DNA from 3 places in the Paenibacillus sp. LPE1-1-1.1 genome. Region 1 is predicted to be linked to each of the others. Evidence: riboswitches for the same ligand, from Rfam matches in the RefSeq annotation. Region 1 holds a riboswitch; each other region holds the start of a gene.
The links. Region 1 has a riboswitch for cyclic di-GMP ahead of MRBLPE1_RS27005 (LPXTG cell wall anchor domain-containing protein). Riboswitches for the same ligand answer to the same signal wherever they lie in the genome.
Positions count from the first base shown of each region.

Region 2: linked by a shared signal. The riboswitch ahead of MRBLPE1_RS11580 (pyridoxal phosphate-dependent decarboxylase family protein) and the one ahead of MRBLPE1_RS27005 (LPXTG cell wall anchor domain-containing protein) in region 1 are both predicted to bind cyclic di-GMP.
Region 3: linked by a shared signal. The riboswitch ahead of MRBLPE1_RS32715 (transglutaminase-like domain-containing protein) and the one ahead of MRBLPE1_RS27005 (LPXTG cell wall anchor domain-containing protein) in region 1 are both predicted to bind cyclic di-GMP.

Region 1 is NZ_JBEGHY010000044.1:51,353-61,922, reverse strand. It holds gene MRBLPE1_RS27020 (stalk domain-containing protein) at 1-1,935, shown strand, start outside; gene MRBLPE1_RS27015 (sensor histidine kinase) at 2,012-3,172, shown strand; gene MRBLPE1_RS27010 (response regulator transcription factor) at 3,180-3,908, shown strand; gene MRBLPE1_RS27005 (LPXTG cell wall anchor domain-containing protein) at 4,052-5,212, opposite strand; cyclic di-GMP riboswitch class II at 5,244-5,327, opposite strand; gene MRBLPE1_RS27000 (hypothetical protein) at 5,573-6,034, shown strand; gene MRBLPE1_RS26995 (DEAD/DEAH box helicase) at 6,193-8,241, shown strand; gene MRBLPE1_RS26990 (ComF family protein) at 8,238-9,134, shown strand; gene MRBLPE1_RS26985 (TIGR03826 family flagellar region protein) at 9,249-9,665, shown strand; gene flgM (flagellar biosynthesis anti-sigma factor FlgM) at 9,773-10,039, shown strand; gene MRBLPE1_RS26975 (flagellar protein FlgN) at 10,048-10,551, shown strand.
Region 2 is NZ_JBEGHY010000012.1:184,881-195,450, forward strand. It holds gene MRBLPE1_RS11545 (carbohydrate ABC transporter permease) at 1-626, shown strand, start outside; gene MRBLPE1_RS11550 (carbohydrate ABC transporter permease) at 657-1,493, shown strand; gene MRBLPE1_RS11555 (hypothetical protein) at 1,592-1,813, shown strand; gene MRBLPE1_RS11560 (LysM peptidoglycan-binding domain-containing protein) at 1,882-2,919, opposite strand; gene MRBLPE1_RS11565 (cysteine hydrolase family protein) at 3,365-3,886, shown strand; gene MRBLPE1_RS11570 (MerR family transcriptional regulator) at 4,166-4,567, shown strand; gene MRBLPE1_RS11575 (MFS transporter) at 4,571-5,743, shown strand; cyclic di-GMP riboswitch class I at 6,044-6,129, shown strand; gene MRBLPE1_RS11580 (pyridoxal phosphate-dependent decarboxylase family protein) at 6,216-7,904, shown strand; gene MRBLPE1_RS11585 (methyl-accepting chemotaxis protein) at 7,885-9,615, shown strand; gene MRBLPE1_RS11590 (YmaF family protein) at 9,668-10,060, opposite strand; gene nikA (nickel ABC transporter substrate-binding protein) at 10,321-10,570, shown strand, end outside.
Region 3 is NZ_JBEGHY010000048.1:121-10,690, reverse strand. It holds gene cysK (cysteine synthase A) at 1-496, shown strand, start outside; gene MRBLPE1_RS32765 (anthranilate synthase component I family protein) at 622-2,214, shown strand; gene pabA (aminodeoxychorismate/anthranilate synthase component II) at 2,211-2,792, shown strand; gene pabC (aminodeoxychorismate lyase) at 2,789-3,664, shown strand; gene folP (dihydropteroate synthase) at 3,727-4,575, shown strand; gene folB (dihydroneopterin aldolase) at 4,648-5,034, shown strand; gene folK (2-amino-4-hydroxy-6-hydroxymethyldihydropteridine diphosphokinase) at 5,012-5,560, shown strand; gene MRBLPE1_RS32735 (helix-turn-helix domain-containing protein) at 5,512-5,724, shown strand; gene dusB (tRNA dihydrouridine synthase DusB) at 5,756-6,751, shown strand; gene greA (transcription elongation factor GreA) at 7,098-7,574, shown strand; gene lysS (lysine--tRNA ligase) at 7,752-9,260, shown strand; cyclic di-GMP riboswitch class I at 9,440-9,518, shown strand; gene MRBLPE1_RS32715 (transglutaminase-like domain-containing protein) at 9,532-10,341, shown strand.

The sequences.
Region 1 (10,570 bases):
GCGATTGCGGGACAAGCGCCGGAAGACGGCTACATACTCCGTACGCATGGCACAGCGGCAACGTACGTGAAGGAGCATCTGCAGGTCGGACAGCCGATAACGGCTGATTATTCGCTTGTGTCGCAAACAACGGGCATGAAGATTGATCCGGCATCCTTTGAGATGATGGCCGGCGGTCATACGCTGTTAGTGAATGCGGGGGCATCAGCGCCGTTTTCACGCGATGTTACAGGTGTCAGCGGTTCGTCGTATACTTCCCGTTCAGGAGTAGGTTATTCGAAGGACGGAACAAAAGTCTATCTCATCACGAGCGAGCGTTTCGGCGGCAATACAGGGCTCAGCCTGAAGGAGCTTCAGCAGGTTATGCTGCAGCTGGGTGTTTTTAAAGGCGTCAATCTAGACGGAGGCGGCTCAACCACGATGATTGAACGCCCGCTTGGCAACTATGCGCTTCAGCTGGCTCATTCCACGCAGTACGGTTCCACCCAAAGAAGCGTTGCGAATGGAATAGGCGTATTCACTACGGCTCCCAAGGGAACGCTTAAAGGCATTTCCGTGAGCGGGTCTAAAGTCATGTTCATAGGTCAAAAGTCGTCTTATTTGTTAAAAGGTTATGATACGTACTACAATCCATACGATGTAGATAATGCCTCGGCGGTGTGGAGCACGGAGAAGGCAATCGGCACCTTCCAGGGGAATGAATTCACAGCGACTAAAGCCGGTAAAACAACGATTAGCGTGAAGTCTGGGGCAATCACTACCAAGCAGGAAATCGAAGTGATCGGCCAAGACCAAATGGCTTCGCTTTCCATCGATACGGCGGCAGGCGTATTGGCAAAAGGAGCTACGATTTCCGTTCCGCTGACCGTCAAGCTTAAGGACGGCAGTTCGTATAAATTGAGCGGGGATTCCGTAAAATGGGAGTTTATTGGTTTTACGGCTGCACAAAAAGGCGACAGCCTAACCGTACAATCGGTAAATGCAGGAACATCCACGGGCTATGCGATTGCGCGCTATGACGGGTTTCCAGCCATGATTCCCTTTACGCAGGGCGAAGCGGTCAGCACCTTCGAGGATTTCGAGAAATCGACGTATCCGATCACGTCGCAGATCACGCCTGCAACAACGATTGGCAGCGTGAACTTGGTATCGGATTTTCCGGGTCAAACCTCTGCGAAGGCTTTGAAGCTGGATTATGATTTCACGAACGGTACGGGAACGAAAGCATCTTACGCGGTGTTTAATACAAATGGCCGCGCCATAGAGGGCTCACCTACGTCAATGACGGTTGACCTCTACGGGGACAACAGCTTGAATTGGGTACGCGCGGAGTTTATTGATGCCGATGGCAAAGCCCATCTTCTGGACCTGGCTAAGCAGCTCGACTTTAGCGGCTGGAAAAACGTAAAGGTCAACCTATCGTCCGCAGGGATGAAACTCCCGGTTAAGCTCAAACGGATTTATGTAGTAACCATTGCGGAAGGCCAGGATGAACGGTCGCCTTCCGGTGCAATCGGACTAGATAATATGAAGCTGCAATATCCGCCTTCAGTAACGGTTGATACAAAGACGAAGGTCGAAATGACTGTAGGCAAAACAACGGCTATGGTAAATGGAAAAGCAATAAAACTGGATTCCGCACCGCTCGTGCTGAACGGGATAACGTTTGTACCGGTTCGGTTTGTATCGGATGCAATGGGATCCCGGCTGTTATTTAATGGGAATACAGGTCAAGTTACGGTGCTGCGCGGCGATAAGCTGATGGAAATGACGCTAGGTAAAAAGGATCTTATTCTAAACGGCGTGCGTCAAAGCTCAGAGGTAACGCCGATTATCCGAAACAACCGCACGTTGATCCCGGTTCGCCTATTTTCGGAAAAATTAGGTCTAAAGGTGGGCTATGACGGGAAAACGAAAAAGATTACCATCGATTAACGATGGACGAATGATAACCAATCTGTGGTATGATAGAGTAGATTAACCTTTACTACAGAAAGGTTGCCGATCTACAGTGGACCACCTTACGGGAGATATAAATCGAGTCATCAAAAATGCGATTGAAGTAATGGAAGACAGCAAATATCAAATTTATGAAATATGCGAATCAGCGCGCACGGAGCTGGAGACCCTGGAGCAGGAGCTTGAAATCGTTCTTCAAGAAACGGTGAAGACGATCGATAAGGTCGATCAGCTCGAGCTGGACTACCGCCGTGCGCGGATTAGGCTGACAGAGGTTAGCCGGGATTTTGTGCGCTACAAGGAAGAAGATATTAAGTCTGCGTATGAGAAAGCTACTCAAATCCAGCTGGATCTGATGGTGTACCGGGAGAAGGAATCCTACTTGAAGGCACGTCGCGACGATTTGCAAAAACGTGTCCGCAATGTAGAAAACTCCATTGAGCGGGCAGAAACAATCGCTTCGCAAATCAATGTCGTTCTGGAATATTTAGCGGGGGATTTGAATCAGGTTACCCGTATTATCGAGTCTGCCAAAACCAGGCAGCTTCTGGGTTTGAAAATCATATTGGCGCAAGAGGAAGAGCGCAAACGGATCGCCAGGGAGATTCATGACGGACCGGCGCAATCGCTCGCCAATATCGTTCTTCGGACAGAAATTGCAGAACGAATGCTTATCAAGCAGGAATTTGTATTGGTACAGGAAGAATTAGTAGATTTGAAAGGGCAGGTTCGCTCCGGGCTGGAAGAGATACGTAAAATTATATTTAATTTGCGTCCGATGGCTCTGGATGATTTGGGACTTGTGCCGACTCTTCGTAAATTCACGCAGGATTTCGAAGAGAAAACAAAAATACATACCGTATTCGAGCTTATCGGTAAAGAGGTTAGAATGCCGTCGGCAATGGAAGCGGCAATCTACCGCTTGGTACAGGAAGCTTTCTCCAACGCTCTTAAGCATGCGAGCGCTACTCATGTCAAACTTGAAATTAACTATCAGCCGCAGCATATTTCACTCGTTATTCAAGACAACGGCGTTGGTTTTCACAGCGAACTCATTGAACAGGATGCTAGTCGAAACGCACATTTTGGATTGGTGGGGATGAGAGAACGCATTGAACTGATAGAGGGAAGGATGGATATAGACTCAAATCCCGGTAGAGGGACGAAAATTATGATAGATATACCTACTACTGCCGAATCTAGAAAGGAGTAAGATGATGATGATCCAGAAACCTGCAAGCAATGTGAGTACAATCAAAATTTTACTTGCGGATGACCACCAGCTGTTTCGTGAAGGTCTTAAGCGGATTCTGAATATGGAAGACGATCTTGAAGTCATTGGCGAATGCGGAGACGGCATTCAAGTGTTGGAATTTTGCAATCATACGATTCCAGAGATCGTTCTGATGGATATCAATATGCCAATCGAGAACGGCGTTGTCACGACAGAACGTTTGAAAAGTATGTTTCCTGACGTAAAGGTTATCATTCTTTCTATCCATGATGATGAGAGCTATGTGTTTGAAACGCTTCGAAAAGGGGCAACGGGCTATTTGTTGAAAGATATGGAGGCTGAATCGCTGATTAACGCTATTCGCTCCGTCGTTCAAGGCCATGCCTATATCCATCCTAAAGTAACGGGCAAGCTGATCAACCAGCTTCGCCGCATGACTTATTTAGACGAGATGGGAATCGTTTCAGGCGCAGCAGCTGCCCAAGAGCCGGGAGTGAAATTCGTAGCAGGCGATGAGAGCCCGTTAACGCGCCGTGAGGCAGAGGTTCTTCGACTAATGGCCGAAGGCAAGAGCAATAAGCTAATCGGAGAATTCTTGTTTATCAGCGAAAAAACGGTTAAAAACCATGTGAGCAGCATTTTGCAAAAGATGGAAGTAGACGACCGTACGCAAGCCGTTATTCAATCGATTAAATATGGCTGGGTGACTTTGTAACAGTCAATGTATTCGTTATTACACGCATTACAAAATCCCGTATCCTCCGATACGGGATTTTTTGTGTCCGCTCGTTAACGAAATATGATAAAACACTCCGAAGCTGCCTGTAAAGCAGCGCCGGAGTGCGAGGAAAAGAGCTTTTATTTTCTTTGTTGTTTTTGCTTACGAAGCGAGATAAAACCGGCTGTTAGCGCAAAAGCGCCGATTAAATAATAAGGAGCCGGGCTGGAATCGCCTGTCTTCGGAAGAGTAGCAAGCGGAACTTGTTCATCCTGGGAATCAATGACGGTATCCACTTCGGAATCGACTTCCTGCTCTCCCCCTATACCGCCGATTGGCGGTTCCTCATCGTCGATATCGATAATGGTTGTTACTTCGGGCGTTGGCGTCACGCTCGGCGTGATCTCAGGTGTAGCAGGCGTCGTTGGCGTCACGGTCGGCGTGGTCACAGGTGTAGTAGGCGTCGTCGGCGTTACGTTAGGCGTAGTTTCAGGTGTAGATGTAGGTGTAGATGTAGGCGTAGACGATGGTGTGGTTTCAGGTGTAGAAGTAGGTGTAGACGATGGTGTGGTTTCAGGTGTAGAAGTAGGTGTAGACGATGGTGTGGTTTCAGGTGTAGAAGTGGGCGTAGACGATGGTGTGGTTTCAGGTGTAGAAGTAGGCGTAGGCGATGGTGTGGTTTCAGGTGTAGAAGTAGGCGTAGACGTTGGCGTAGTTTCAGGTGTAGAAGTAGGCGTAGGCGATGGTGTGGTTTCAGGTGTAGATGTAGGCGTCGGTGTAGGCTCCGTGCATGTGTTTTGCAGCTTCAGCTTCCATGCTTTAATTTTGTCGCCATGAGCGCCCACGCCAAGCTGGGTTTGCAGCACACCGCTATAAATATCCAGCTGGTAAGGAAGACATACCGGAATGTTGATGGTAATGGAATAACTGCCAGCCGTAGGATATACAATGGATTGCCCTTCATAATGCACTTGTTTGTTGTATGGTATTGTCGTATCGCCTGGACCAGGCGTCCAATCGGCAGGTCCTGCATAAGAGGAGAAACTTACTCTTACGCAATCCTGTGTTGTCTCAAAGGTTGCCGTCGCCGTGCCATTGCCGTTGTCTACGATATTGGTTTGGTTTGCTAAGATATGATCCCTATTGGATGAGTAGTCCGGGCAGGCGTTCTCGACTAAGGGGCTGGTTAAGGCCGCGTCTCCATTGCTCTGGCCTTCAGCCATGACAAGGGAACCAAGTGACAAAGAAAAAATCAAGATCAATGCCAAGCTTAATGAAATTTGCTTTTTAAAATAACGCATCATTCACTCTCCTCTTAGATAGGTAGTGGGGTTCTAAGAGGGCCGGTTACACTACTGGCTCCATATAATCCAAGTGTCCACATGCAGATTATACTTCATCGCTTCCCTAGCTATTCTGAAATTGTGTAATCCACCGCTTCCTTTCTATACACATGCATAGTTATATATGCAAGGATACGTATTAAAATGATAACATATATTGTAAATTGCTCAAGGGTGTTTCTTTGTCGGAATTTGACTATTAAGTATCGGTAGTTAGGCCTATATTCGATGCCGAACACAATTTTTTGCCTTGTCCCGCTTTGGCGGAACCAGTGGGCTCTTCCTAGCATATAGTGTCACAAAGAGGAGGTGGCCGCCATGTTTGAGCTTCTACTTTTGGTTATTGGCTGTTATGCCTTGGCTGCATTGTCGGTGCATCTGGCTTACCGGATCTGGCGAAGAAGGCAGCAATCCAGCAAGCATTACGTGCTTGTTGCGGGCGATCGGCAAAAAAATATGGAATGGTATGTGCGCTCGTTGTTTTATTTTTCGCGGCGGATGGGCAAGGATGTCCGGCTGACGATTGTCGACCGCGGGGTGACGGATGAAACGCTTGCTATCGTGGAGCGATTAGCGAGAGACGGCAAGGAAGTCAGGGTGCACACCAAAGGAACGGCACCCAATACTGAAAACGACGATAGTAAGCGTTCACAAGCGAAGGGTGTGGACGGGACTCAGCTGCTGTGGCTGCTTCAGGCAGAAGGAGTCGTTTCGAACGCAGACCATGCGGTGCTGATTGATTTGCAAAACCCGTCGGATTTGTCGAAAATGCCATTTTAGTATATACTTTGCCGTAATTGGATATTCCGAGTGAAGCACACTCAATGACGCATTCTGCGTGGTTGGGTGTGCTTTTTTTTGTTCATACAAAAGAATAAACGTTTTGCTTAAAAATGAATCAGCTTCGGATGATGAAAAAAATAGAGGGGGGAAGAAGGATGAAGGCTCAGGTATATGTTGTACGAGTACTCGGATTCTGGCAGGCACGCGCGACTATTCAAGCAGCAGTGGATAAGCACTTTTGGATGAACGGCGATTTCGGAGAAGCGGGCTTTCTGAATGCGGAATCTGCGGATACAGGCTGGCTGCTGAACGAAGCGCTTCCGCTTGGCGATGCTTGCCTTACGGTAGAGCTTTGGGAAGCGGCGATGGGGCGAAAACGCGGGAAAAAAGTACGTGTCGAACGATACATAAACGATGAGGAAAAACCAGACAGCGGGCTTGAGGCATTGGAGGTGCTTGCCGCATGTGCGAATGAGGCAAAGCGTATTGCGCAAAATGAAGCAAGGACAACGGGTTCCGGCCCATGGTGGCGGCTGGGAAGCAGGAAGGAACGGCAAACTTCGCGGAGGATAGAGGGATTGATGCGCTTGGCCGAGCCGTGGGTGAGGACTAAGGGGCGGGTTGAACGAGCTGCGGAGCTGGGAGAAATCGCGGAAGGGGCGCAGCGTGCCGCGGATATGCTGCAGGGACGTGCGCTATTGCGAAGCGAGGCGCACGCCCTGCTCTTCGGCGCAGGCATGCCCGGCGCCGGGGCTGGCTGGAGCGAAATGCTGCAGCTTGCCGCGCTGCTCGGGCGGGTGCGCCTGAGCGGATCGATCGCCGCCGGAGACGGCGGGCGGGCGGACGCACGGGGGCGCCGGGAGCGGGAGCGCAGCTGTCTGCGCTGCGGGAGCGGCGAGGCGTTTATGCACCGCACGGCATGCGCTGCGTGCGGGCGGCTCTGCGCCTACTGCACGGCGTGCATTGGAATGGGGCGGAGCCGGGAATGCGAGCTGCTTGTTACAGGGCAGCGTTCTGGTCTCGCCGGCGCAGGAGCGGGAGCGGCGAAGGGGGTTGTTTTGCCTGCCGGCGAGCTGCGGCTTGAAAGGTGGCAGCTTAGTCCTGCCCAGACGGCAGCCGCGGCAAAAGCGCTGCGGTTTCTGGAGGAGCCGCATACGGAGCAAATACGCCTGACAAAGGGCAAGACCGGAGGGGCGAGAGAGTTTCTCCTATGGGCGGTTACGGGAGCAGGCAAGACGGAAATGATTTTTCCGCTGGTGGAATCCGTTCTGCTGCGGGGCGGAAAAGCACTCATTGCCACGCCGCGGCGCGATGTCGTCATCGAGCTTGACCCACGGATCCGCAAAGCGTTTCCGGGAGCTTCTGTCGTTACTTTATACGGAGGGAGCGAGCAGCGCTGGGAGAACGGCGACATCACGCTGGCTACCACGCATCAGCTGCTGCGCTTCTATCAAGGCTTTGATCTCGTTGTGGTTGATGAGCTTGATGCGTTTCCTTTCGCTGGCGATCCGCTGCTTCATTTCGCCGCCGACAAAAGCTGTGCGCCGGGCGCAGCTCGCCTGTTATTGTCAGCTACGCCGCCAAGCGATCTGCAGCGGGCGGCCAAACGCGGCCGGCTTCCGCATGCAAGGGTGCCCGTGCGCTATCACCGTCATCCGCTTCCGGTTCCGAGGCTTATTCAAACGCCGGCGGTGAAGCAAATGCTGCAGCAGCGGAAGCTGCCTTCAAAGTTGCTGGCGGCCATGAGAGCCTCGCTTGATCGCGGCGCCCAGCTGTTTGTGTTCGTGCAGCAGATTGCGTTCACGGAGCCCATGGCAGCCCTGCTCCGCATCGCTCTATCTCATGCAGCTGTTGCTGCAACCTCCTCGCAGGATGCGGAACGATCGGACAAGGTACAGCGTTTTCGAGCGAGGGAGATACGGGTGCTTGTCACGACCACCATTTTGGAGAGAGGGGTGACGATCCCGAAAAGCGATGTTTACATCCTGGATGCGGATGGACGGCTCTTCGACGAGGCCTCACTGGTGCAGATGGCAGGAAGGGCGGGCAGATCGGCGGAGGATCCGTTCGGTCAGGTCTATTTCTGCAGCCGGGAACGCAATCGGGCGCAGCTGCAAGCCGTCCATCACATCCAAACCATGAACCACATGGCTCGCAAGCAGGGCTACCTGCTCCCCGCCACCGAAGGAGGCTCGCCCCTATGACCGTCTCGCCCCAAGAATGGCTCCGGCGGCTGCAATCCGCCTTCGCCGGAGCCGCGCAGCTGCTCACGCCGCGGACTGCCGCATGCCTGCTATGCGGCAAACCGCAAACCGGCGCCCGCAGCGCGGACAGCCGAAGCCCCGCGAAGCTGACGCCCCAGCTTCGGCAATCCCTTTGCGGAGCGTGCCTCTCCGCAATACCATGGCTTACCCGCATCGCCTGTTCCGGATGCGGGCGCGGCATCGCCTGCGAGGACTGCATACGCAGTCCTCATCGCGCATTTGTATGCAACCGCAGCGCGGTTCACTATAATCAAACGATGCGGGCGATGCTCGCTTTGTACAAATACCGCGGCAACGAGCAGCTTGCGCCATTGCTCGGCGACATGTTGTTCCCCGCTTTCGAGGCATTGACAGCGGAAGTTGTTCAGCGGACTAACGTGCCTGGCAACCGGGATTCCAGCTCGAAAATAACGATGGCTGATTACTGGGATGCCGTAACCTATGTGCCTGTCAGCGCGGAACGCGAGGCGGATCGGGGGTTCAATCAGGCGGAGCAGCTCGCAGGCCGGATAGCGCAGTGCTACCGTTTGCCGGTCAGGCAACTGCTCGTCCGTTCCCGGCATTCCGAGAAACAAAGCTTTAAAACACGCTCCGAGCGGTTTCGAGATACGAGGACTCTTTTTGACGTTAACGCCAGTGAGCTCCGGCGGCTCTATGCCGCCCATACGGTTAACGCTGCCGGTAAAGCAAAGCCAAAACGCGAGAGCGTTCGTATTCTTTTGATCGACGATATCTATACGACCGGCAGCACGGCGGAAGCCTGCTCGCAAGTCTTGCAGAAGCATGCGGAGCGTCCGCTAGAGATCTACCTTTTAACTTGGGCCCGCTCTTAATCTCTTCGCTGCCCGAAGGCATGCAAATAGATTCATAGTGAAAAAGTTAACGCTTTCGATTAGAATGAAAGGAATAGATGAACCGTTTACACAAAAAAAGGAGGGCTCAGAGCGATGAACTTGGATAATTGTCCTCGCTGCGGTAAGCTTTTTGCCAAAAACTTTCGAGACGTATGCCAGACGTGCATGCGAGATATTGATAAAGAATACGAACTTTGCGCAAACTATTTGCGTGAATTCAAGGGCTCGATTATTACAGAGGTAGCAGATGCTACAGGCGTTTCGATCAAGCAAATTACGAAATTCATACGCGAGGGCCGCATCTCCATCATGAATGCTCCAAATATGTCCTACCCTTGTGAATCCTGCGGCACGCTTATTCGCGAGTCTCATCTTTGCGACACCTGCCGTCAACGGATTGAGAAGGACAAGAAGCAGATGTTCCAGGATATGGCGAAGAAGGAAGAAGCGAAACGCGCCTATAATCCAACTGGCGTTTACAAAGGATTAGACAGATACAAAGATAAATGAGTTTTTTCTAATATTTTCTTGACTATAAAATTTCACTTGACTGAAGCCGATAATACTTGTAAAGGTAATCGGCTTTTTTAGTTCCAGTAGATAATGAGGTGGATAAAATGAAAATAAACGAGACGAATCGAATCGGTGCGGTTAATCCCTATCAGAAGCAAAAGGATGCGCGGGTAGCCGGGGCAGAAAAGGCAAAGCAGAAGGACGAGGTCCAGATTTCTGCGGCTGCCAAGGAGCTGCTGACGACAAGCAAGGCAAGCGGAGCGGACAGAACAAAACACATCGAAGAGCTTAAGAACGCGGTTGCATCGGGCACATATCACGTGGAAGCGGGCAAGATCGCTGAGAAGCTGCTTCCTTACCTAAAGGAGTAGTGCTCTAAATGAATGAGTATATCGAGCAAATTCTTGTGATATTGCAAGAAGTACTAGACGAGCATCGGCAGTTGATTGAATACGGAAATGCGAAAACAACAGCGATTACCGTCAACAATGTGGAGACGCTGTCCTACATTTCTAACAAAGAGAAGAAAAGTCTTCAGCGCATATTGGAGCTGGAGCAGCAGCGGATCTTCTTGATCGGAAAATATATGCTGGATCAGAAGCTGACGGCTCATCGCTCGTTCAAAATGGAGAAGCTGATTCAAGCTGTATACCATGCGAATGAAAAGCAGCAGCTTCAAGCCTTATGGCTGGAGCTGTCGGCGGCGCTAAAGAAGCTTCAGGACATCAACGAATTCAATCAGCAGCTCGTCAGAATGAATCTGGAGCATTTGCATTTCACGCAGGATTTGCTGCTCGGACCGACGGAGGAAGAAGCGACCTACCATCGCGCTGTTCAAGGTATGGCATACAATCGTAATGGCCGCTTTAATATGAGAACGTAAGAAGAGAGGACAACAGACG
Region 2 (10,570 bases), on a different contig from region 1:
TTGGTTATTTAATTTCGAATAAAAACTATCGTGAAAATAAATTTTTGAAAGTGCTATTTTTCTTTCCTAACGTGCTCTCTACGGTTGTTATCGCGCTCTTATGGGCGTTTATTTATGACGGCTCGTATGGCTTATTAAATGGAATCATTGAACTGTTTGGTTTCGACATGAAAAACTTTTATTGGCTTGGTGACGAACGGACTGCGATTTTAGCAGTAATTCCGCCCTGGGTATGGGGTGGGGTCGCTTTGTATGTGATCATCTTCGCTAACGCGATGCTGGCTATACCAAAATCATTATACGAGGCAGCCATTCTTGAAGGTGCGGATCATATGACTCGATTATTTAAAATTACGATGCCGCTTATTATGCCAATTGTTAAGGTTGCAGTGCTTTTCTTAGTCGTTGGAACCTTAAAGAGCTTCGAAAATATTCTCATCCTGACAAATGGCGGGCCGTACGGGTCCACCGATGTCATCGGTTTGTATATGTTTAATCTGGCCTTTGGGGAGGAGTATCGGAACTACGGCTATGCTTCCGCAATTGGTATGATTCTATTTGTTATATTAGTAACCGCAAAAGTCCTAACGGATAAGTTTCTGCCGAAAAAAGACGTAGAGTTTTAATTTTCATTTAAAGGGTTCGGAGGGATAGGGTTGAAAGAAAAGCATGCATTTATGGATGCCATCTGGCGCATTCTGTTATTCTTATGGGCGCTGACGATTCTCTTTCCGCTTGCTTGGGTCTTCTATGAGTCTCTGAAGAGCAATCCGGAATTTTTTCAGGACATCTGGGCGCTGCCAACGGAGTTGCAGTGGAAGAACTATACGAAGGCTTGGAACCAATACGGTTTTGGCCAGTCGCTTCTGAATACCCTTTATTATGTGGGTGGAAGCTTGGTACTCGGTATGTTCTTCACGACGCTCAATTCTTACGCGCTGACACGTATGGAGTTTAAGGGGAGAAAAGTAATTTGGGGCTTGATTATGCTATCCTTATTTCTTCCTGGTGTAAATGCTCTCGTTCCTCAGTACGTGGTTATGAGGGAACTGGAATTAACGAATAGCCTGACAGGCTTAATTTTATTGTCCAGCCTAGGGGAAAGCGTATTTTATCTCATGCTTCTGGGCGGTTTTATGAGCTCTCTGCCGAAGGAATTGGAAGAGAGCGCAACGATGGATGGTGCCACGCTGTTCCAAAGATTTTGGCGGGTTGTCGTTCCTCTATCAACGCCGGGTATTGTTACGGTTGCCGTATTTAAGTTTCTTGGATTCTACAATAACTTCTTGGGGCCTTTCATCTACTTAAGCGATCCTAAGAAGTATCCGATCGCGGTACAAATGTATTCTGCGAACAAGCAGATGGAGTATACCGCCGATTGGGTGACGCTGTTTGCGGGAGTAACAATTTCTATGATACCGTGCATTATCATCTACATTCTGTTCCAGAAGCTGTTGATGGAAGGCGCGACAATGGGCGCGGTGAAAGGCTGACATAAGTAAAGTCGAGAACCCATTCCGACGGCAGGAAGTGATTGATTAACGTATTATGGATGTAGGCGTTCGTATTTTTAGCGGAATGGGGCGGCTTCATGCACTTAGAATTGGAAGAGGGAACATGGACACTTTTTATCACTTGCATTACGATCATTTTTCTTTTAAACGCATATGCTTTAATAAGAATGTCGATTATTCATAAAACAAAAGCTTTTGTATGGTTAATCTTTTCCACTATCTTTCAAACTGGAGCATTAGTATTTGGGCAAACATTATTTCCGCAGGATAAAGAATTAGGAATTATGCTGTCAGAATAAAAAGTACATCTCAGGCACACAGAAAAGGCTCCGCTATGGCGGAGCCTTTTCTGTCAGACTTCGTTGACCTAAGTTTTTGGAATTTTCAGCACCGTGCCGGCTTTTACATCATCAATATTTACAATATGATTGTAACTCGCAATGAACTTCACATTTTTGTCGGAGCCGTAATAGATTTTGGAGATGCTGTAGAGCGTCTCGCCACTCTTTACGGTATGAACGGAAGTCTCGTAATCGGGTAAAGTTTTTACTGCGCCTTTTTCTTCATCCGGCTTATAATTTTTCAGGGACGGAATAAGGAGGTTGGTGCCTGCTTTCAAGCCTACATTTTTATCAAGCTTGTTTTCTTTCGCAATATAATTCACATATTCAGCAGATTTGTAAAACATTCTGGAAATCCCTGACAGAGTATCGCCTACTTGGATCAGATAGGTAGCAGGCAAATTAATTTTCGAATAGTCTTTGGTTCCCTGCTGGCTGCCACCTATCGAGCCGGCTGTTGATGACAATACTGGGATCTTAAGCGTATCACCGGCTTTCATATCATTAATAAACACGATATGGTTATACGCTGCAACCAGCGCATAGTGCTCCTTAGATTGATAGAACTTCTCGGATATCGATCTTAGCGTATCGCCTTTTTGGACAACATAGGTGGTTGGAAGCTTCACCGTTTTAGAAGGGGCTTCCGTTGATTTATTGCCATAATCCTTATTTTCTTGCGTTGGTTGTTCTGTCTGTGCAGGCTTAGGAGTCTCCGTCGGATTATCACCTTCTTTGACCGTTGCGTCGGATGCAGTAGGAGCAGGCTCTTCCGTCACATCTTTGTTTTCCTCTGTGGACTCTTGTTCCTCTCCACTGTCAAGGGTTCCGGCGGGGATGGGGTCATCTGCCAAGGGCTCGTTTCCGTTATTCCCATTACTAAGGGAATCCGAATCAGCAAGCGGAAGCGTAGAATCAACTTTATTCGTATATTTACCATACAATGCTCCGCAAATACCAACAAAAATAATGAATATCGCCAGATAGATGATGAGTTTTGTTTGCTTTAAAGATGACAGGCGGCCTTTGGAACGGTTGCTTCTGCGTGTGCTTCTCTTATTCAAAACGTAATCTTCTCCTTTGTTCCTCAACTTAATCCTATTCTATCGGACTTATTGAACCCTGTGGAATGGGCCTAAACAGCCAATTAAGTAGTACCCCAAATGCTCCGTATATAATGGTGCTGTAGTGGCCTGCTATTTTTATTAGGCTAACGGGCAGGATAGTTCCAATATGTGTTAAAATTAGGGAGGTTAATGAACTTCGGGCGACTTCTTTGATGAAAGGTAGGGGAACAAATCGGGGACAATCATTCATGTATATATCGAGCAAAAAACTTTTAAAAGTGATAATTCAACGATGAATGAATGGATTAGAGTAGATGAATGGATATATGACACTCCCTCTGAGGATGATAGTATCAGCTGCCAATTCAGCTGACGGGCAGTAGCGCTTAAAAACTAGTAAGGATTGCAAAAAAATATCAAATCATGGGGTGAGGTCAAGATAATGAAAATTGATATTGCCTTGTTAGTAATTGATGTTCAAAACGGCATGTTTCAGGATGAATACCCAGTATACGACGGCGATGGTTTACTTGAGCGCATAAGCGGACTTATCAAAAAAGCTAGATCATGTGATACTCCTGTTATATATGTTCAACATAATGAAGATGAAGGTTTGGTAACCAATAGTCCAGATTGGAACATACACCCCATGATAGCTCCCGTTGGCGGAGACACCATCATTCAAAAGCATACGCCCGACTCGTTCCATGATACTAATCTCCATTCGGAATTGGCAGCGCTCGGGATTAGAAAAGTTGTATTGGTTGGACTTCAAACAGATATGTGTATCGATGCAACATGCCGTCGAGCCAATGAATTAGGTTATCAAGTGACTGTGGTCAAAGACTGTCATAGTACCTGGAGTCAAGGTAATCAAAGCGCGGCACAAATTATAGAGCACTATAATGATCAATTTCGATCTTTCGCGGAAAATCTTGAATCGTCAAATATTGAATTCTGTTAGGTGTAAAAGAATGGATAAAAGCCCTCTCAGTGAGGGCTTTTATATTGAGGGCTGCAGGATAGCGGACAGTTGCTGCGGCAGCTGCTCCCTTTTTTTGTTTAGCTAACTGGCAGGATAACGCAATAAATGATTGCCGAACTGGGCATAATTACAAAATAATTGAGAGTTGCCTTGTTAATCAGGGCTTTTTTTTATGTCGTTAAACGGCATCAAAAAAAAGCCCTTGACTTGGAGTTCACTTCAACTGTTAAGCTTCGATAAGTTAAGGAGGCGATTGTTATGATGATTTCAGAAATATGCGAGAAATTTGGAATCTCACCTGATACCTTGCGTTATTATGAGCGAATAGGTCTTATTCCTCGTATAAATCGTAATAAAAGTGGGATAAGAGAGTATTCAGAACAGGACTGTAAATGGATTCAAGTCATAATTTATATGCGTAACGCAGGTATGTCCATAGAGTTGTTACTTGAGTACGTAGAAATGGTTCATCAAGGCGATGCGACTATTCAAACAAGAAAGGAACTATTAGTTCAACAACGAGACCAGTTGGTTCCAAAAATTGATAAACTACAGAAATCCCTGCAACTTTTGAACGGGAAAATTGATAGTTATGAACAATCTGTGGTACCGAATGAAAAAAACCTGAAAAGCACAGAAGACAGAGGAGATAAAACTTAACTTATGATAAAAAAAAATAATTTGCTTATATTTATTTTAGCTGTAGGCGTTTTCGGTATTCTAACTACCGAGATGGGCGTAATTGGGATACTACCTTCAATTGCTGAGCAATTTGATATCAGTGTATCCAAAGCAGGTCTGCTAGTGAGCCTCTTTGCACTTGCTGTTGCAATATCTGGTCCTATTATGCCGTTATTGTTTTCAAGAATAAACCGTAAGACGGTAATGCTGCTTGTACTTGGTATTTTCGTAGTAGGTAACATTGTTTCCATATTTGCACCAAACTTTACCGTTTTGCTAATTGCTCGTGTGATCCCAGCCTTTTTCCATCCCATTTATTGTTCATTGGCTTTGACAGTTGCTGCTACCTCTGTTAGAGCGGAAGAAGCTCCTAAGGCTGTTTCTAAAGTGATTTTAGGCGTAACCGCAGGTATGATACTTGGCGTACCCATCACTAATTATATTGCTAGTGGGGCTTCTATAGAAAAGGCCATGTTATTCTTTGCTATCGTTAATGCTATGGCATTCATAGCGACAATGATATTTGTGCCATCCATGCCTGTTAAAGAAAGGCTTTCTTATGGCTCCCAAATAAGCGTATTAAAAAAGCCGGTTCTTTGGTTAGCTATTGCTACTGTCGTATTTATTGGTTCTGCAACTGCGAGTATTAATACTTTCATCACAGAATATCTTGGGACCGTAACGAATATATCGGGGAAAACCTTAACTTTGGCATTATTTTTATTAGGTTTAGCAAGTCTGCTTGGAAATTTGGTAGGAGGAAGGTTACTTACCAAACATGCTATGAAGACTGCAATACTTTTCCCAATCGCATTAGGAATCGTTCTCCTATTGTCATTCCTTACAGGCATGTCCACTGGACCTATGTTGGTAACAATTATGTTATGGGGAATTTTATTTGCTATAGGAAATAATGTCGGTCAATATTGGATTACCTCCGCGGCGCCAGAAGCTCCTGATTTCGTTAATGGATTGTATCTATCATGCGGTAACTTAGGAATAACGATTGGAACCGCAGTAGGTGGATTATTTATATCAGGAATGGGTACGCAATACATCGTCTTCGGGGGAGTACTATTCTTGATATTAAGTTTAATATCTATTCTTCTAAGAAACTACATGTTTAGTCCTTCTACTCTGCTATCATCAAACTAATCAAATAACATGACCGGCGAAAGCATCGTCCGAATAAATGGGGAGTTTCCCTTTTTATCGGCACGATGCTTTTTTATTTCCGGCAAAAAGAGAAGATAAGAGATAGTAAAGGGATTTTATAAAAGAAAACGGTGTCATTTATAATAATAGGAGAATTGTGACAAAAAAAATAACTGTCGACATCATTCGTTAGTTCTTTAGACATATTTAACTAAAAAAACGTTGATTCTGGAAAAGCGAGATAGTAGAATGTTCCTATTAGATGTAAATGTTTTCTAATTAACCTGTAAATTTCTCCAAATTTAATATTGGCAAATCCATCGAAAGATGGTGGCGCAAAGCTATAGGGACTACTTCTTAAAAAGAAATGTCAGCCAGTTGCAATGTTATAAGCAAAGGGTATACCTATGAGAGTTTATAGGTGTGCCTTTTTTATTTAGAGAGAAAAATATCAATGGTGGAGTGAGGTAGTATGAGTATGAATCATCAAACTAATATTCGCAGCTTATTTCCAAGTGATGATGGCAATGTAGAGCAGCGTAACAAGTTTTTAGAATTAATTGGGCAGATCGTTAGCGGTGTCGATGAGCTAAAGGACCCAGAATCGGTTTTTTTGAAAGGGAATAAAGAGCGAGGACCGCTTTTTTATAAGGAGCTGGCGGATGCTAGCAGAATTCCACATAGCGGAAGCCCGTTGGATGAGGTTAATAAAGAGCTTCTATCCTTGCTTCACGCTCATCCCTATCACACCAAATACTTTTTAACCAACATTTTGCCTATGGCCAGCACCCCGGGAATACTCGGCATGCTTACGGCATTTATGGTGAATGGCAATAATTTATGGGATGTATATGGACCGGCTGGCGCCGAAGCCGAAGTTAAGGTCGTTGCAATGATGTCGGATCTTATCGGCTATCACACGGCAGTAAGCGGAGGATATACAACTTGGGGCGGCCAGGGCGCAATATTCACTGGATTGAGGCTGGCGATTAATAAAGCAAGCTCTTCTGCCGCAAAGACCGGAGTGCCCCAAAACTTATATGCGTTCTGCTCGGAGGCGGCACATTACAGCCTTTATAAGTCGATGGAAGCCACAGGGATTGGAAGCGATCACTTAATCAAAATCCGTACCCATGAAGATAGCTCCATGGATATCGAGGATTTGAAAGCGAAAATGGAACAGGTTATCGCAAAGGGCGGCATTCCGATATACGTGGTTGCCACTACGGGTACGACAGATGCAATGGGCATTGACAACCTTGATGAAGTATATCAAATGACAGAACGGTTAGCACGGGAGCACCGTATCCAACGGCCCCATATCCATGCCGACTCGGCTCTGGGCGGATTCTTCGCTTTCTTCAACAACTACGATTTTGCCAATAATCCTTTGAATATTGCGGACGAAGCGCTTGCAGCTCTAAAAGCCATTCAAGCAAAAATGAAACATTTGAACAAAGCAGATTCTCTTTGCTTCGATTTTCAGAAGTTGGGACAAACCCCTTATTCAACAAGCCTATTTTTAGTCAAAAATGCTTCTGATTTAAAGCTTCTGGATTTAGATCCAGACGAGACTCCATATGTCGGACACCGGGGATACGGGCAATATCATACGAGCTACACGTTAGAATGCTCAAGAATGGGAAGCTCCATTAGCATATACAGCGCTTTGCTGGCGTTTGGAATCGAGGGTTATCAAAAACTGCTAGCTCAATTTGTTGAAGTAAATGCCGCCTTCCGAAAAGCGCTGCAGAGGGAAATACCGGAAGCAATCATTGTTAATCCTCTAAATCCAGGCATCATCACATTGTTCCGCCTCTATACGGACGGGCAGAATGGTTATGCAAAAGAATATGCCGGAGCCAGCAGCTATGAGGAAGTAGACAAAGAAAACAAATTAAATGAAATTTTGTTTGAGATACTGGGAAGAGACCGGAGAGAAATGTTCTTTGGCGATACCAAAAAGCATCTTTACGTTCCTACAAGGGATAATAAGAGAATTGCGCTATATGCCAGCAAGCTGTTCGTAATTTCACCGTATACGCAAGTGTCCGATGTTGATGCAATCGTTCATTATTTAAAAGGCAAAATCGAAGAAACATATTCGGAATATAATCGAACAAATACAAGGGAGCTCACTCATGAAGAAGTCTATATTTAGTTTTAATTGGTATAAAGAACATCTAGCTGTAAAAATCGCGTTCAGCATTCTTCTCTTGCAAGTTATCACCTGTGTTGCTTTTGCCGTATCCGGCTATATGACCCAGCATAATCTTTCAGAGAAATTGCTGGAGCAATTCGATAATCGACTGAGTACGGATATACAAATTGCAAGCAATACCTTATCCGTTATCCCGGGTTCAGGGAAGCTGCTAGCAAGCACGGATGACCCAAATTATGCATTGATCAAAACAGAGTTAGAGAAACTGCAAGAGATACATAGCCTTGAGAATATTTACATTCTATCTAACACCGAGAATAACGAACGAATTCTTATCCTATCCGGTGTGCCGGATGATTTTGGAACGCCTTACCCGTTTACAGCTGAAATGAAAGAAGCAATCACATCGAATAGTCCTGTAATAAGTCCTATTTATAATGATGAGTACGGTACACATAAATCAATCTTCGTTCCACTGTCCGATGAGTCGGGTAAAGCATTTGGAATCCTTGGTATTGATTTAGATGCTTCCGTTGTGCCCAATACGACAACAAGCTCAAATCTGACTACCATCATTATTTCAATTATAGTGCTCGTAGTCGGAAGCATAATTGCAATCGTTATCGGTAGGGTAATTACGAATCCACTACGCAATTTAATGTTAGCAGCAGATAAGATTGCAGCCGGCGATATGAAAACGGCTATTGCAGTTCAGAGCAATGATGAAATCGGAAAATTAGCTATATCATTTGGATTAATGATTAATAGCCTTAAAAGTCTTATTCAACAGGTTGTTGCCTCTTCAAATCTTATTTCAGTAACAAGTCAACACTTAGAGCAAACTGTAAATGAGTCAACGAATAGTGCGCAACAGGTTGCTGATTCAACCAACCGGATGACAGAGGGAATTAATGAAATTGTTCTGAGCGTGACCGATAGTCAAACGAACATCAACCACATCGATTCTGAAATTAAAGATGTATCAGGCGGTATGAAGGATATTCAGAACATCGCTGCGGAAGTGCATAACCAGTCAGAACAAGGTCAGGACCTTGTTGAACGAACTCTTCAACAGATGTATGTAATCAAACAAGCAATGCTTCAATCTCAAGAAGCTGCTGCTGCACTAGAGGAACGATCTAACGAGATAAGTGAAATCATAAACATTATCTCTGAAATATCCAATCAAACGAATCTGCTCGCATTAAATGCTTCAATAGAAGCGGCTCGCGCAGGAGATGTGGGGAGAGGATTTGCAGTCGTTGCCGGTGAGGTTAAGAAATTAGCGACACAATCTGCCCAGGCAGCACTGTCTGTGACAGATCTTGTATCCAGTACGCAAGAAAATAGTTTGTTAGTGATGAAAAGTATTAACGATGGAAGTAAAGCCGTTGAGCAAGGGCATTCATGGATACAGGGAACATATGAAAACTTTAAAGGAATTTATGGCGGCGTATCGGAGTTTACCGAGCATACTAACCATATGTTCAGTGCATTAGGCAAAGTGGATGAATCTTTTGAAAAGATAACCGAATCTATGCAGCAAATCTCCGGTATAACGCAGGAACAGGCTGCAGGAACGGAAGAGGTTGCTGCATCTGCGCAGCAGCAAAGCGCTTCTATGCAAGAAATATCCGCAGTAATTATACAACTTTCCAATCTTTCTGTTGATTTAAATGAATCGATAAAACAATACAAGCTAGATAATTAAGAATGAAAAAAAGGTGCTCATGTGAGCACCTTTCTTTTTTAGGCCAACGCTTTTACATATTGCTAACTTCATTTCCTGTTCTTCCTTGATAAGCATGTGAATGAGGATGAGTGCCGTTAATAGTGGTATATCCTTCAAATAAGTGATAGTGCCCACCGCCGGGAAGAGCGATGGCCGGGCCGGTCGTTCCCTGAATAAGGTGGGTATGGCCTTGATTCTGTGAAGTAACAGTTTGATATCCATGCACATGTGGCACTCCGGTAGGAGCAGGAGCGGTCCAACTCATATATTGATGGGAATGTCCGTCATCAATGGAGGTTTGACCGGAAAAGGCATGAACATGGACGGGTGTTCCATTCCAAGACGTTATATATAGCTTATGCGAATGATGGTTATCGTCATCTTCGGAAGATCCCATTACAAATCCGTTAACTGGAATTTTCATTTTTTGCTCCCATTCCTAATGAGTTAGGTACTGAGTTAGTCTATGATGATTCATGTTTGTCAGGTAACGGCTAAAGCCTAAAACAATGAGGTGCAGCATCGTCGACCATTACGAACGGAAAGCACGAGTTGCTTATATATGCAGAATCATGGGGGAAATTGTTATTGACATGCCTACATGATAAAGGTTATCATTCTTACTAAATTGATAATGATTATCATTTTGAGAGAATAGAGAGAATGAGAGGGGTCATCTTAGAAATGGTTGCAGGAAAGAGAAAACCAATGGTTCTACTGGCAGCGGCAATCATGCTGCTCTTGTCCACCGCCCTTGCAGGCTGTTCCAACGGGGGCAATGCGCCGGAGCAAAAAAATGCTGAGGCAAACGAAACGTCAGCAGAGAAAGTCGTTACCCTATCTTGGCCGCGTGATATCGGGCCCATGAATCCGCATGTGTACAATCCGTCGCAGCTCATTGGACAATCGATGATCTTCGAGCCTTTGGTCGATT
Region 3 (10,570 bases), on a different contig from region 1:
CCAAGCGAACGTTAAGATCCACCGTGAAACGACAGGACCTGAGATCGTGGAAGCAATCAACTCCCTTGACGGCAAGTTGGATGCATTCGTAGCCGGTATCGGTACGGGCGGCACGATTTCTGGTACGGGCGAAGTGCTTAAGAAAAACTTTGACGGAATTAAAATTTACGCGGTAGAGCCTGCTGCTTCCCCGATTCTATCCGGCGGTAAACCAGGCGCTCACAAAATTCAAGGTATCGGCGCTAACTTCGTACCTGAAATTTTGAACCGTGAAATTTATGACGCTGTAATTACAATCGAGAATGAAGATGCGTTTGAATACGCTCGTCGCGCAGCGAAAGAAGAAGGTATCCTTTGCGGTATTTCTTCGGGCGCAGCAATTTACGCGGCACTGCAAGTTGCTAAAGAGCTTGGCGCAGGCAAACGTGTGGTTGCGATCGTTCCAAGCAACGGCGAACGTTACCTTTCCACGCCATTGTTCAACTTCGAAAACTAATTTTTATTCCCTATAGCAGACAGCCTTTCATTCCCCGGAATGGAAGGCTTTCTTTTTACCTTGCTATTCTGTATACTGAGCAAAATAAGTCAAGTTATCGGGGGTCGAAGGTGATGGTCACCGCTATGGAGCAATGGACTCGGTGGCACGCCGAACGGAAGTTTACAACGCTGCCGCTAGTTAAGGAACTGCCTTTCCAGCTGGAAAACAGGGCAGGTGTCGCATCATGGGAAGAGGTGTGGCAGGATGCTTCGCCTTATGCTTTTGTACTGGAGAGCGGCAAGGACGGGCGTTATACGTATTTGGGCTTGCACCCTGACGCGATCATACGGGGCAAGGGTTTATCTGCCGAATCGGTAGCGTTTCATTCGTTAGAGGAGCAAAGCAAGTGTCATTGGGACGGAAAACCTCTTGAAGTAGTGAGGGAATGGATGAGCGGCCTGCTCGGACCAAGGGCTACGGATGGACCGAAATGGATTGGCGGCTGCGTCGGTTTTTGGGGCTACGACATTATTCGTTCTATTGAACGCTTGCCGGAGGTAGCCTTGGATGATCGGAGCATGCCGGATTATTTGTTTATGCAAATAAACGAGCTTTGGATCATTGATCATGTGGAGGATAAGGTGTATTGTTCCGTCCATACAAGGATCGAGCCCGGTGCCGATGATGAAGCGCTGCGTGATGCTTATGAACGTGCCTTATCGAAAGCCGAAGGGATGACCGATTATTGGTTAACCTGGTTTGATGAAGAACAAGCGAAGAAAAAAGCAGCTTCGCTTCGGGCGAAGCGGCAGCTTTTACTTGAGGATGACCAGCTGCAAATGGATGTCGATTCCCTCTCTGGCATCACTTCTCCTTTTTCGAAGGAAGCCTATATGGAGGCGGTTCGCCGCATACAGCGGTATATTGAGCAAGGCGATGTCTTTCAAGTGAATCTTTCCGTAAGGCAAAGCAAGGAAGTGAAAGCCTCGCCCGAAGAGCTGTATGAATGGCTGAGACTGGTAAACCCTTCGCCTTACATGGGCTTTCTGCGCTGTCCTGATTTCCAGCTCGTATCTGCCTCGCCTGAGCTTTTGGTTGAGCTTCAAGAGAGCAAGCTTGCAACAAGGCCAATCGCCGGCACGCGGAGGCGCGGACGCACTGAAGAGGAAGACCTGCGGCTGGCTGACGAGCTTCTCTCGAACGAGAAGGAGCGAGCAGAGCATATTATGCTTGTGGATTTGGAAAGAAATGATCTGGGACGCATTTCTGCTTATGGCACGGTAAAGGTCGAAGAGCTTATGGTCATTGAACAATATTCGCATGTCATGCATCTTGTTTCGCAGGTGGAAGGCCAATTGGCCGGCGGCAAGGATGCTTATGATGTTATTTCGGCCACTTTCCCGGGCGGGACGATAACCGGCGCGCCAAAAATCCGTACGATGGAGATCATTGAAGAGCTTGAGCCGACAAGGCGCGGTCCTTATACAGGCTCCCTCGGATGGATTGACTACAATGGGGATATGGAATTTAATATTATTATTAGAACTATGGCGCTGCGGGATGGGATTGTTCATATTCAAGCAGGAGCGGGTATCGTTATCGATTCCGATCCGGAGCGGGAGTACAAAGAATCTTTAAACAAGGCAAAGGCGTTATGGAAGGCCATTCAGTACAGCGAGCGGTTTGCTGCGCATGACCGGGCGGCAGAGCCGGATAAAGGGGGAGCCTTAACATGATACTGGTAATCGATAACTATGATTCTTTTACGTACAATTTAGTGCAGTATTTGGGTGAGCTTGGCGAAGAAATTACGGTAAAACGCAATGATGAAATCGATTTGGCGGGGATTGAAGCGCTGGCACCCGACCATATCTTGATATCGCCAGGTCCTTGCTCTCCGAATGAAGCAGGCATCAGCCTATCGTTGATTGAACATTTTAAAGGGAAAATTCCGATTTTTGGCGTTTGCCTGGGCCATCAATCGATTGGACAGGCTTTCGGAGGCGAGGTTGTGCGCGCGGAGAAGCTGATGCACGGCAAAACATCCGAGATCCATCACGATGAAAAATCGATATTCGCGGGCATGCCTACTCCGTTTACTGCTACGCGCTACCATTCGCTTATCGTGCGCCGTGAGACATTGCCGGATTGCTTGGAAATTACCGCAGAAACAGACGAAGGTGAAATTATGGGCCTGCGTCATAAGGAATACCCGATTGAAGGCGTGCAATTCCACCCTGAATCGATAATAACGGAGCATGGCCTCACGATGCTTCGTAATTTCTTGCAAAACCGGACGGGCGCAGTGCGATGAAAATCGGACTGAATGGCTCCGTTTTGGAAGCGAGCGAAGCCGTGATCTCAGTTTATGATCACGGTTTTTTGTACGGCATGGGCTTATTCGAGACATTTCGCACCTATAAAGGGACACCTTATTTATTGGAACGGCATTTGAGCCGTTTGCTCGCGGGCTGTGAGCAGCTTGGTATCCGGTATCGGCCGGATGCCGAACAGGTTACAGAGTGGGTGAAAGCTTTGCTTGCGGCGAACGGGCTTGAGGATGGTTATGTTCGCCTGACCGTTAGTGCGGGGGAAGCGGAGCTTGGCCTTCCAACCGGCGACTATGAGAAGCCGAATGTGTTGATGCTTGTAAAAGCTTTGCCTCCCGTCAATGATGCGGTTCATATGCGCGGACGGGAGCTGCGGCTTATGCAGACGCGGCGAAACACGCCGGAGGGCGATGTCCGCTACAAGTCTCTCCATTATATGAACAATATTATTGCGAAGCGGGAATTGCTGGCTAGCGAAGCATCTGCAGGAGCCGAGGGACTGATGCTCAGCCATGAAGGCTGGTTGGCGGAGGGAATCGTCAGCAATTTATTTTTTGCGAAGGATAACGTGATTTTTACGCCGGCTATTTCCACGGGCATCCTGCCGGGCATTACGCGTGAGCAGGTGTTGAGGCTTGCACAAAAAGAAGGCTGCCGTACGGAAGAAGGGCTTTACAGCTGGGAGATGCTGCAGGAGGCCGATGAGATTTGGCTGACCAATTCGATTCAGGAGCTTGTTCCCGTCACGAAATTATCGGATGCCAGTGGAAAAAGCAGGGTCGTCAGTGACGGTACAGCAGGGGCTTTGACCAGACAGCTACTAGCGGTATACCGGCTAACTACGGGCGTTGAATAGGATTGGCAGCTAGTTGACTGCGCCATTCAAAGAAGAAAACAGTGAAGAACGGAGGCTGCAAATTGAATCAAAGACCAGATTTTTATAAGAGGACATATGAATTCGGAAGCGGAACGAAGCTGGAATTGGGTGACCGTACGCTTATTATGGGTATTTTGAACGCTACGCCGGATTCTTTCTCGGACGGGGGGCGCTATACGAACGTAGAGGCTGCCGTTGCACACGCCATATCCATGGTGGAGGACGGCGCTGACATTCTTGATATCGGCGGTGAATCGACACGTCCCGGCTTTGAACCGGTAAGCGCAGAGGAAGAGCTGCGGCGCATCCTTCCCGTCATTCGCGCGGTGCGCCAGGCGCTGCCGCATATCCCGCTCTCCATTGATACGTACAAAGCGGAGACAGCCCGCCAAGCCTTAGAGGCAGGCGCCCATATCATCAATGACATCTGGGGTCTTAAGGGCGATCCCAATATGGCTGCGGTTGTCGCTGAGTATAGATGTCCGGTTATTATCAACCACAACCGTCATGCAAGGGACTACAATGACCTTGTCCCGGATGTGCTTGCTGATCTGCAAGGCAGCGTCAGTTTGGCGCATGCCGCTGGAATCGAAGAGGACCAGATATGGCTTGATCCGGGCATCGGTTTTGCCAAAACCCATGAAGACAATTTAGAAATGCTTGGTCGGCTGTCTGAGCTGTCGGCGCTCGGTTATCCGGTGCTGCTTGGGACTTCGCGCAAAAGGTTCATTAAGCAGACGCTGAATCTGCCAGTAGACGAGCTTGTTGAGGGGACGGCAGCGACCGTTGTTCTCGGAATCGCTTATGGCTGCCAGGTGATGCGCGTGCATGATGTGAAGGCAATCAAACGCGCCGCGCTTATGGCGGACGCGATCGTATATCGCAGCTAAGCGGAAGCTGCAGCGTTTAAGAGCGGCTTTTTTATCATTAGAATAACTGCATCGCAAGGGGGAGTGACGATCATGGATAAAATGTTTATAAAAGGAATGAAGTTTTACGGTTATCACGGCGTTTTTCCCGAAGAGAACAAGCTCGGCCAAAAATATTACGTGGATATCGAGCTAGATATGGATTTAGAACAGGCCGCGGTAACGGATGATTTGAACAGGACGGTCAATTATGTTGAAATACACGCTCTTGCAAAAACGATTGTAGAGGGCCCGCCATATAAGCTTATTGAAGCTTTAACGGGTCACATTGCAACACGGGTACTGGAAGTTTATACTATGGTAAATGAAGTGACGGTTCGAGTAACCAAGCCGAACCCGCCGTTTGATATTCATTTTGACGGAGTAACGGTGGAGCTGCGCAGAAAGCGGGACGCTGATGGACGAACAATACCCGCTTAATGGGGCAGAGGCTTATATAGCATTAGGTTCCAACATGGGAAATCGTGAACAACTGCTGCTTGCAGCGATTGGACTGCTGGACGCACATCCGGAAATAGCGATAAGCAAGGTATCCGGCATGTATGAGACGGACCCGGTAGGCTATACGGATCAACCGCCGTTTCTCAATATGGCGCTCGCTTTGCGAACGACGCTTTCCCCATTAATACTACTGAGGCAGCTTCTGGAATTTGAGCAGCAATTAGGAAGAGTTCGACAAATACGTTGGGGACCTAGAACCATTGACCTTGATCTTCTCCTATACGATAATGTCAGAATGGATCAAGAGGAACTAACCTTGCCGCATCCGCGCATGATGGAGCGGGCGTTTGTGCTTGTGCCGCTGCATGATGTTCTGGATCAATCGCATCGGCTGCAGGCAGAAGTAAGCGCAGAGTCAAAGGCGGCGCTTCTGGATGGAAAGGAAGGCATTACGTTATGGAAAACAATCAATTGGCGCAGCGCGTCAGAGCCTTTCGAAAGCTGAAGGGCTATACTCAGCAGGAGCTGGCCAAGGAACTTGGTGTATCGGTAGCTGTTCTCGGTTCATTGGAACGCGGAACAAGGAAGACAGATCCGAAGCTGCTAAGTCATATAGCCAAAACGCTAGGAATCAGTTACGAGGAATTAATGTCTGATTCACGTGAATAACGATGCATATCTTATGGGGGCAAGGAGCGACATGCTGAAAATCGGAGACATCGAGATGAAGAACAGAGTGGTGCTAGCGCCGATGGCAGGCGTGTGCAACCCTGCTTTTCGATTGATAGCCAAAGAGTTTGGAACAGGTCTTGTATGTGCGGAGATGGTGAGCGACAAGGCGATTTTACACGGGAACAAAAGAACGCTCGAAATGCTGTTTGTCGATGAGCGCGAGAAGCCGCTCAGCCTGCAAATATTCGGCGGTGACCGCGAGTCGCTTGTAGAAGCGGCAAAGGTCGTAGACAAGCAGACCAACGCGGATATTATCGATATCAACATGGGTTGTCCGGTACCGAAGGTAACGAAATGCGATGCGGGTGCCCGCTGGCTGCTCGATCCCAATAAGATTTATGAGATGGTCTCGTCCGTTGTGGATGCGGTCCAGAAGCCGGTGACGGTAAAAATGCGCATTGGGTGGGACGACCAGCATATTTACGCGGTTGAGAATGCCCGTGCCGTTGAACGCGCCGGCGGGAAAGCCGTAAGCGTACACGGACGCACACGCGAGCAATTGTATACAGGCAAGGCCAATTGGGACATCATAAAAGATGTCAAAGAAGCGGTATCCATTCCTGTAATAGGCAATGGGGACGTTTTCTCGCCAGAGGATGCCAAACGCCTTCTGGATCACACGGGCTGCGACGGCGTGATGATCGGACGCGGCGCGTTAGGAAACCCTTGGATGCTTTACCGGACCATTCAATATTTGACGAATGGTGAGCTGCTTAGCGATCCGACGCCGCGTGAGAAATTGGAAGTAGCTATTTTGCATCTCGATCGTTTAGTGGCATTGAAGAACGAGGCGGTTGCGGTACGCGAGATGCGCAAGCACCTAGCATGGTACCTGAAGGGACTTCCAGGCGGCGCTCGCGTAAAAGATGTCATTATGGAAGAAACCGGCCGTGACCCGATGGTAGCAATCTTGGAAAACTATGTACGGTCTCTTGAAGAGGATGCGGAATTCCAATCCGCTTAAACTGCAGGCGGAACATCAGGCGCTGCGGAAGAGGTCGCCTACTAAAATACACATAGACCGGTTATAAGCATGATCCTGAATCGGTCGTTAATGACACCATTCGACAAAAGCCGCTATCCAGCGGCTTCTGTTACATTTTCAAAAAATGAAACGGTTTCAATGGGTCGTTTGGCTTTGATTGACATTCATGGTACCTTTGCAATATAATCGTGCAATATAAATAACGAACGCATCAAGAGCGCTTCAAACAACAGTAGGTATGAGGATTAAGAAGCGTAATATATTAGGTATCAGTGAATTCATACAAGGTATGAAAAATTAGTCACATGACAGGAGAATCGGAAAGATGAACGATAAGCAAATCATTCTGACTCAAGAAGGGCTGCGCAAGCTCGAAGATGAATTAGAGAACTTGAAATCGGTCAAGCGTCGTGAAGTTGCTGAACGTATTAAAGTAGCCATCGGCTATGGTGATATAAGTGAAAACTCGGAGTACGAGGATGCGAAGAACGAGCAAGCATTTATCGAAGGCCGCGTGCTTACCCTTGAGAAAATGCTGCGCAACGCGCGTATTATAAATAATGATGATATTGATATTGATACCGTTAGCATCGGTTCTATTGTTACGGTTGAAGATATGGAATACGGCGATACGATGGAGTACTCTATTGTCGGTACAGCTGAAGCCGATCCTTTGCAAAACAAGATCTCAAACGAGAGCCCGGTTGGCAAAGCGATTTTGGGCAAGAAAAAAGGAACGGTTGTCGAAGTCAACGTACCTGTCGGCATCATTCAATACAAAATTCTCGATATCAAAAAATAAGGTTTGCAATGCGCGGATCAAAAAGCTTCCTTGTGGGAAGCTTTTTGAACGTTTAAAATATAAGAACGTATATTTCATAGGAATACAGGGCTTATATTTTATCGGAAAACGAGTTTTTATCGCAACAATCCGGCCACAGCCGCTTACGCTTGCCGAACGATCAAGGAGATGAAAGTAGTGGAACATGAAAACAATGAGCAGGAGCTAAGTGAACTCTTGCAAATTCGCAGAGACAAACTAGACGAGCTTAGAGGACTAGGCGTGGACCCTTTCGGACGCAAGTTCGAACGCACGCATAACGCCAAAGAAATTGTACAGGCTCATGAAGGGCACAGCAAAGAAGAGCTGGAAGGCCAAGCTGTTACCGTACGTATTGCAGGACGCATTATGCAAAAACGCGGAATGGGCAAAGCCGGATTTGCTACGATCCAGGATTTGAGCGGCAGGATTCAAATTTATGTTCGCAAGGATACCGTCGAAGAGCATAAATTTGCCGCATTCGATTTACTGGATATTGGCGATATCATTGGCGTGCAAGGCGTCGTTTTCAAAACGAACACGGGCGAAGTCTCGGTCAAAGCGCATGATATTGAAGTGTTGACGAAGTCGCTGCTTCCTTTGCCTGATAAATATCATGGGCTGAAGGATGTTGAGCTTCGTTACCGCCAGCGTTATGTTGACCTTATCGTGAATCCGGATGTACAGCAAACCTTCATTACCCGTTCCAAAATCATTCAATCCATGCGCCGCTATTTGGATTCCCGCGGTTATCTGGAGGTAGAAACGCCTACTTTGCATTCTATTGCAGGCGGTGCGGCAGCCAGACCGTTCGAAACGCATCATAACGCGCTCGACATGCAGCTTTACATGCGTATTGCTATCGAGCTGCATCTGAAGCGTCTAATTGTAGGCGGTTTGGAGAAGGTATATGAAATTGGACGCGTGTATCGGAATGAAGGAATTTCGACACGGCACAATCCAGAGTTCACCATGATTGAACTGTATGAGGCTTATGCCGACTACAAGGATATTATGGCGCTAACCGAAAACGTCATTGCACATATCGCGCAAGAAGTACTCGGCACAACGAAAATCACTTATCAAGGCCAAGAGATTGATTTAACTCCGCAGTGGCGCCGTGTTTCGATGGTCGAGCTGGTTAAAGAAACGACTGGCGTTGATTTTGGGATCGAGATGAGTGACGAAGAAGCACAGCGTCTGGCGAAGGAGCATAAGGTCCCGGTTGATCCGCATATGACTTTTGGTCATATTCTTAATGCCTTTTTCGAACAATTTTGCGAGCACACGCTTATCCAGCCGACTTTCGTGACCGGACATCCCGTTGCGATTTCTCCTCTTGCGAAAAAGAGCGAGACGGATCCGCGGTTTACAGATCGTTTCGAGCTATTTATTGTGGCGCGCGAGCATGCCAACGCCTTTACGGAGCTTAACGATCCGATCGACCAACGTGAGCGGTTCGAATCGCAGCTGGTTGAACGTGAGCATGGCAACGATGAAGCGCATGAGATGGATGAAGACTTTATCCGCGCTCTTGAATACGGCATGCCGCCAACAGGCGGGCTTGGAATCGGTATCGACCGGTTGATCATGCTGCTTACGGATGCGCCATCCATTCGCGACGTGCTATTGTTCCCTCATATGAGAGATCAACGTTCCGCCGAATAAAAATGAAATAATAGAACCGCACGGCAGTCAGCTGCCGGCGGTTCTTTTTGTATTTAGAGGAGAGCGCTGCCGCAGCAAATCTGAAAAACTACCAAAATATGATAATATTTTAAGTACTCGTATTGATTTGATAGATTCATATGGTATATTAGAACTAATATTAGTGTTAATGAAGCTTCACACGATAATGGCAAACCTATCGAAAGGTAGGGACGCAAAGCTATAGGGCCTTCCTGAAGATGGCAGCCAGCTACCGAAAGGAGTTTTTTTCATGCGTAAATTTATTTGCATAATCGCGGCATTTGTACTTATCGCGTCGATAAATGCCACCACAGCACAGGCAAGTGAAGCAGCGGCTTCAGACTGGCTGGATACGTCTCATCTTAGTAACGGTGTTATTGCTATCGATTACCCCGTTAATGCCAAAGTGAAAACAAAACTTATGGTTGCTAAGGGCCAAACGAACTATACCTATAACCTGACCTCCGGTAAAACATCAGAGCAATTCCCTCTGCAGCTCGGAAACGGACAATATACGATTTCGGTTTTAGAGAATACATCAGGCAGCAAATACAAGCTGGTCAGAAAACAAACGGTTACGCTTAGTTTGAAGGACAGCAAGGTATTATACTTGAACTCCATTCAAAATATCAGTTGGACAAATACAAGCAGCGCGATTGTGAAAGCAAAAGAGCTTGCGAAAAATAAAAAGACAGATATGGAGAAAGTAAAAGCTATCTACGATTTTATTATCACGAACATTAATTACGATCATCAACTGGCGGCTAATCTTTCGGTGGATTACCTTCCGAACATCGATCGCACCTTAAAATCAAAAAAAGATATTTGCTACGGTTATGCAGCTTTGTTTGCAGGGATGCTTCGCGGCTTGGATATTCCAACGAAGCTGATGATGGGAAAATCGACATATGTAGATGTTTACCACGCATGGAATGAAGTCTACTTAGGCGGCAAGTGGGTTACGATAGATACAACAGTAGATGCGGGTTTGAAGAAGGGCAATAAAAAATTCGAATTGATTAAAGATGCTGCAAAATATACGGCCTCAAAACAATACTAATAAAAGTAAACGAATAACGAGCATGCGCATAGGCGCATCGCTCGTTTTTTTATTTCTTTCTTCATTATATAGACGATTAGTTTTTCGCGAGCTAAGCATGAAACGAGGGGATTCGAGGACGTAAATCTTTTTATTACTTTTTTAAAAAAAGTTCTTGCATTGTTATAGGCGAACGTGATATATTATCTAGGTCGCCAACGAGACATACGGCTGACACGAAAGAAAAGAT